One region of the Peribacillus sp. QJM3NY_7 genome, then DNA from elsewhere that is predicted to be linked to it. Evidence: predicted binding sites of a transcription regulator. Region 1 holds the regulator's gene; each other region holds the start of a gene.
The links. The regulator LexA, encoded in region 1, represses DNA repair genes until DNA is damaged. The targets are predictions, from matches to a motif close to CGAACATATGTTCG.
Positions count from the first base shown of each region.

Region 2: a site for LexA is predicted at 967-980, ahead of AC0VX1_RS05905 (YhjD family protein). Genes of this name have one in related genera too.
Region 3: a site for LexA is predicted at 1,352-1,365, ahead of AC0VX1_RS24600 (YolD-like family protein). Genes of this name have one in related genera too.

Region 1 is NZ_CM149663.1:2,077,360-2,079,634, forward strand. Features, by position in the region: gene AC0VX1_RS10015 (esterase/lipase family protein) at 1-68, shown strand, start outside; gene lexA (transcriptional repressor LexA) at 547-1,170, opposite strand; gene yneA (cell division suppressor protein YneA) at 1,325-1,636, shown strand; gene AC0VX1_RS10030 (YneB family resolvase-like protein) at 1,656-2,275, shown strand, end outside.
Region 2 is NZ_CM149663.1:1,225,609-1,227,883, reverse strand. Features, by position in the region: gene lepB (signal peptidase I) at 1-105, opposite strand, end outside; gene AC0VX1_RS05910 (TVP38/TMEM64 family protein) at 139-753, opposite strand; gene AC0VX1_RS05905 (YhjD family protein) at 1,042-1,410, shown strand; gene AC0VX1_RS05900 (hypothetical protein) at 1,980-2,213, opposite strand.
Region 3 is NZ_CM149663.1:5,077,465-5,079,739, reverse strand. Features, by position in the region: partial or broken gene AC0VX1_RS24610 (SAP domain-containing protein) at 320-472, shown strand; gene AC0VX1_RS24605 (hypothetical protein) at 533-1,189, shown strand; gene AC0VX1_RS24600 (YolD-like family protein) at 1,405-1,743, shown strand; partial or broken gene AC0VX1_RS24595 (iron-sulfur cluster assembly accessory protein) at 1,896-1,994, shown strand; gene AC0VX1_RS24590 (hypothetical protein) at 2,082-2,275, opposite strand, start outside.

The DNA.
Region 1 (2,275 bases):
AGGAAAAAAATGTGGATGGTACTGAAAGAACCCGGACGCTGATTCGTTCGGTCTATATTGAGAAATAACGAAATGCCTTCTCTTAGTTGAGGAGGCATTATTTTGATGGTAGGGCTAACTAGGGAGATGGTAATTCAGCCAATGGAAACAGCCAGGTCGTAATTACTTATTGAAGTATTAATTCAACGGGTCTCTGATGGATATGGTTGGAAGTTTGTTATCAGGGGAAAATAAATATATGTATTTTTTTCCCTGCACTTGCAAATGCTTGTCAACAAGTGCAGATTCAACAGTGGAATGACTTGGTCGATCTAAACCTTATTAAAGGGGGATTTTAAATCCTCTTTTTTTTATTTCAATGAGCTTTTTTCCAAAGTACATATTACCAGAAAGGCGATAGTATAACTTTCATCCCTTATAAAGGATGTATAAATTCCCATGAAACTAGATTCTATTAAAAAATATTTCAATATCTACTCTTCCATATGCATATTGAGAGAATTCTGGACATAAATTAAACAAACAAAAAAAGCGCGGGAAGCGCTTTTAGTGTATTTGTCTATATAAGCCTATTACTTTTCCAAGTATCGAAACATCTCGTAAAATAATTGGTTCCATATTTGAGTTCTCAGGCTGAAGCCTTATGTAATCCGGTTCCTTAAAGAATCGTTTTACAGTGGCTTCATCATCTTCCGTCATCGCCACGACGATATCTCCATTATTGGCACTGCTTTGTTGTTTCACGATGACATAATCTCCATCATGAATTCCAGCTTCTATCATACTTTCACCCATGATTTCCAGCATGAATACATGGTCATCATGTGGAACCATGCTTTCGGGAAGCGGAAAGTATTCTTCAATGTTCTCAATGGCCGTTATCGGCATGCCCGCTGTTACTTTTCCAAGTAACGGCACGTTCACGACATTGACTTTGGGAATATTGTTCGCTTCCTCCAAATTCATTATTTCAATGGCCCTTGGCTTGGTTGGGTCACGTCTAATAAGGCCTTTACTTTCCAGGCGGGATAAATGTCCGTGTACTGTTGAACTTGATGCAAGTCCCACTGCTTCGCCAATCTCCCGTACGGAAGGCGGATACCCTTTTTGGCGGACCTCTTCTTTAATGAAATCAAGAATATCTTGCTGCCGTTTTGATAGTTTTGTCATTTGTGCACCTCTTCCCCAATGTTCTTTGCTACATTATAGCATGGCCCCCATCTCTATACAAACATAAGTTCGAATTTGTTGTTGACTGAAACAAACGTTCGTATTATAATTTGATCATAACATACGAACGAACATTCGCTTTGGAGGGATTATCATGAAAAAATTATACAAAAATTATATTTATACGATTCTATTAGCGGGATCAGTATTCATCTTTTCAATTTTATTCTCTTGTACATTGAACAATGATCAAAAAAAGGATTTCCTTTCTATAGAAGTAAGCGAGGGTGACACCCTATGGGGAATTGCCGAAGAATATGAAGAATCAAATTTGACAAAAAAAGAATTCATTGGTTGGATAGAAGAGAATAATGGAGTCAGTGCGGATTCGATAAAGCCTGGACAAGTCATTGTCATACCGGTTAAAGGGGAAGAACTTGTCCAGAATTTGGCCAGTGAGCAGTAAGTAGTAAAGGTAGGGTATTATGAAGGCGGTAATCTATTGTAGGGTCAGCACCGAAAAAGAGTCACAGGAAACATCATTGGCAAGGCAGGAAGATGAATTAGTCAAATTGGCTGAAAAGATGGATGTGGAAGTTGTCTCCATTATAAAAGAACAGGCAAGTGGTTATGAGTTGAATCGGGATGGCATTTTTGACATGCTCGAACTATTTAAAACCAAAGAAGCTGAAGTGCTATTAATCCAGGATGAAACAAGACTGGGAAGAGGGAATGCCAAAATAGCCCTTTTCCATGTCATCCTTAAAGAAGATGTGAAAATTTATACGCTCTCACACGATGGGGAGCTGGAGTTATCGGATTCGGATGCCATGGTCATTCAGATAGTGGGCATTGTAGAAGAATATCAAAGGAAACTACATAATCTTAAAATAAAGCGCGGAATGATGAGAGCCGTTGAAAAAGGGTACCGTCCTCAAAAAAATCTTCAGAATCAAAGGAATTCCACTGGAAGGGACCGTATGGAGATTCCTATTGAAGAAATTATTAAACTGCGTGCCAATGGGTTAACATTCTCAGAAATCGCAGCCACATTAAGGGGCTTTGGATACAATGTATCTAAGGCTACTGTGAACAGGCGTTTTCT
Region 2 (2,275 bases), 850 kb from region 1:
ATCATAGCTTGAAAAGAGAAATGTACGGATTAAGATGTAAATAACAAAAGCTATCATCGCTGGTTTTATCCAATCGGATAAAGAATTCTTGTTTGTTTTTTCCATCTAGTTCAACCCCTACTGCATTTATATATTAATTTATTGCCCTTCTTCTCTCTTCATGCTTTTATTTAACCGGACTTCCAGCCTTTTCCCCACATACCATAGGATAAAGATGACGATTCCGATAATGATCGTTCGCACAGGTTTATGAATCAATGATACTAAATCGTAACCTACGAAGCTGATCGTAAAAATCATCACCGCCTTCCCTCCAACTACTGCAAGTCCATATTGCAGGGTACTGACTTTTGAAAGTCCTGCCACGATATTAACGATGGCCGAAGGTGTAAAAGGGAAGCAGAGCAATATGAACAAAGGACCGAATCCATGGCTCTCAACCCATACCATCAACCTCTGCACCTGTTTATGTCTTTGCAAAAATCGGAAAAACCTCATTTGACCATATCTTCTAATAATCCAAAAGATCAAAAAGGACCCCGCTACCGCACCAATCCAAGAAAATAAAAACCCCCACCAGAGACCAAATGCCGTTGCATTGGCAAGCACGAACACCACTAAGGGCAAAAAAGGCAAAAAAGCTTCCAGCATCGGCAGTAAGATTCCGGGAATTGGACCGAATGAGCGATATTGCTGAATAAGTGCCGATATATGATCAAGTGTAAACCACTCACGTATAGTATCCAAATCCATAATTATCTCCCTCGACATGCTGCCATCAAAGCAGCATAAACTTATTAAAAACCGTTTATTTTAGATATATCACTTTCCCCCGAAATTGCAAGAATTATTATCCATATATCTTCATACTTTCCCTATCTCCGGAAAACATAATCTTGTTAACGAATATTTCTAGATTTATCAAAACTGCTTGCATAACCACTGAAAATACATTAGGATAAAAACAGAACAAATGTTCTTATTTTTGCAGGATATACATATTAGTATTAAAAACGCGCTATTTAGAAAGGGGCGGTCATGATGACCCGCATTCCAGAAGGTGACCGAAATATGATTGAAAAAGCCATCTACCTCCCTATGGTTATTACAGTCTTAAACCGGGATCTCAAGGTCATCGAAATTAGTCCGTTTAAATTAAAAAGGCCCTATTCGGAGCTGGTGGAACATATTTTAAAAGTGGTTCAAGACGAACTTGCCGAGGTACGGCGCTATTTGCGCAAAGAGAATATTAAAGTTAGTGAAATCAAACGCGATGAATCCTTCACGATGTATTGTTTTTTATATAAAGGATACGAGGAACATCATAATTATTTCAATCCCCGCCTTCGCAACAAAACCGAAGACTTGTTATGTTATTACTTTTTCGAAAAAAAACCCTCAAGGGATTAACGGGTTAAAAGGGAGCCTTCCGGAAGGATACAAATTCCCTTGGATGTAAAAAGGTTGACCATAAAAAAAGCATCGCATCTTTCCTGGCATAAAGGTAAGGGAGTCTTTCATGATCAAGATCGATTAGACTCGCTTACCTCCATTCCCCCTGTTTGAATATTCCATAACATCATAATTTAATTGGCTAGTTCAAACCAAGGCATAACCTATGTAATCAAGTGCATACTGAAATCCTTTTAACATTTAAGTTTTAAGTCTCTTTAAATGAAAGTTAATTACATGCTCCATGACAAAGGTTGGAGTGGCACCCGTTATGATCGACTCATCATATTGAAGAAAAGGATAGGAGTCAGCTTCGACAAATCGATGTAAAAGTAACCAATATCATGATCCGCCGCAGAATGTAACACGTATTCATGATTTGCCTTGATCGATTGCGTCAAACATTCCCTGCATCGAAAGAATGGAAATTCCTTTAGGACGATGGGTCGCTTAAAAAGCCCCTGTTATCCTTTGTTGGATCAAGCTCTCGCATGTCGGATGAAATGTCTGCCATGGATTTCAGATAGTTAATATCTTCTTCCAAAAATACCTTTTACATTTAACTGCGTTACTTCAAGTTCCCTTGTAATGGCATCCTTCATTAAAAGTTTGCTGTATGCATAGCATCGCCTTTGTTCTTGGTGATTAAACGGCAGAATGTCGACGCTGCATCCTTCTGGTATATTACCCTCTTCCCTATTAAAGGAACCGAGGACTGCAATAGCCGCTTCTCCACTTCTTGTTACACAAGCCGTTTGCACAATTACTGCTCACTGATTAAGGCAACAGTTTCGACGAAATTGTCCTTAACGATTAAAAGGTC
Region 3 (2,275 bases), 2.5 Mb from region 1:
AGTCTTTTTTTAGTTATCAGAAACAGATAGTATGATATAATATTATTACATATTATGGAAATTAAAGGAGGGGTCTCATGGGCTTCTTTAATATTATTAAGAAAGTCATTTCGGGGAATGGTTCTCAGCAGAGCACAAAAAGTTACAAGGAAGCATCTTCGAAAATATCTTCAAAAGTTTCATATTCTTACGAGATTGATCCAATTCTAACAAAAAAGTTTTCGAACGGGCTAGTACCGGGAGAAATACTGTTAATTAATTGGATAGCAGGAAAAAATAAGGACGCGCAGTTCCCTCGTTATTTCGAAAAACATATGGAATCGACGCTCAACGTTCGTTATATAAGTTATTAAAAGAAGGTTATGTAGCAGAAGCGTCGGCTATCGAATCACTATCATCATTAAAGCTTCCAGAATTAAAAGAAATTTTGAAATCGAAAGAGTTAAAAGTAAGCGGGAACAAAGCTGAATTAATCTCGAGAATCGGAGATAATTGCATAAATGAAGAAATAGATACGTTTATAGATAGTCCAATGCTCAAAGTAACCGAAAAAGGCGATAAAGTCCTGGAGGAGTATTATTATATCGTTCCTGCACATCGAAACGACTCAAAAGACGGAGTGTATAACGTAGCGAGTACCATTAGACACGTCAACAAACTAAGCTATAAACCGAAGAACGGGGATGTTTCGTGGGCTTTATTTCAAAAAGCGTACATGAAACATGCGGAAGAATTTAAATACGGTTTAATGCGTAATGATATACTTAATATGGCAAGGCAGTTAGAAAGCGAGAGAAAATATAAGGACTCGTTATTTCACTATTTAAGAGTATACATAATCGACGTAAGCGGATTGAGTAATAGTTCTCGTTTAGATCACCCCAAATTGATGATGTACGAGGTACCTTCGAAGCATCAGATTAAAAAGTTAATTGAGATTTTAGAATACGATGAATCGGATATCCAAGACTTTTTTGTTGATACGTGGGATAAAACAAGCCCAGGTTTAAAGTATCACTATTTAACGTCAGAAGAGTGTTTACGTTGTCTTACTTACTCATTAAAAGATGAAGATGATAATGTAGAAAAGGCGTTGTTTAACGCATACGATCGATTAAATAAAACTATGAACGAAAAGTCCTTTCGCAATAAATATGGACTAGAGTTCCCGATTGATTACAAGGGATAATACGGATAAATCGGTGGTATCGCCCGGCTTGACAAGAGTGGTTCCATAATTGAGCTTTCAGATTTATGTCGATTCATTCGTACTCCCTGAACTTGGACAAGTCTTTGCTCTTGAAGTACGCTAAGCCTCGAATTATTTCGAGGTTTTCTTTTGTACGTTTATAGAACGTTTGTTCGTGTTATGATATCGTTATCCATACGAAGGGAATGACGGATATGACGTTACGTGACCGCGGAAAATTAAAGTGGGCGCCTGCTGCCTTTCTTCCGGAATATACGAAGATGCTACGGGACTTAGATACTGATTATCACCGACAACAAAAACCGATTATTGACGAGTTTCAATATGAAGAGTTCGACCAACGTATCTGCTACGCGATGGAACATAATTTTGCGGTGAAGATTACTAAGTGGGTGGACGGCTTTAATCACGAAATAGTTGGACGCATACATTACGTCGATCCGATAAAAAAGGAGGTACGGGTTAAGACGGAAGGGGACGAAGTGGAACGCGTAAAGATGGCGGAGATAATTGCGGTAGAGGTTAAGGAATAAATTTCCCCTTCGGACTTGTACACCGGTTAGCCAGCCGTTATAATAATAGAAAATACACGTTACGGTAAATACGTAAGTGCGAAAAAGTATACGAGTGTGATATATCGTTCAGTGACCGACTAAGTTACCGTTGGGGCAGCGTCTCCCATTACGGAGGCTTTACGATCGAAAACCCAAATGCCATCGCATCATGCGGTTGCGGGTCTTCCTTCAAAACGGCAAAAAATGCCGGTACGCCGGAGAACTGCTAAGTAAACTCCAATACATCGGAAAAAGGGGACACTTTAATAAGTGCCCCCTTTTTTGTTTTTTACAAGAGGGATTAGGATGGTCTCATCCTAACACGAGACCAGTTTAATGGCTCCATTCTTATCCACAGCTGTCGTTTTATCCGGCCCTGTTTTGGGTCCGGATCCGGCGGCAAAAATGATGGCTTCCATGTTATCCACTGCTTTATCCACATTTCCCTCTAAATCTGCAAGGATTGGATGCCCGCCGACTTCTTTTATCGTTTGAGCCTGTTTCTCTTTCC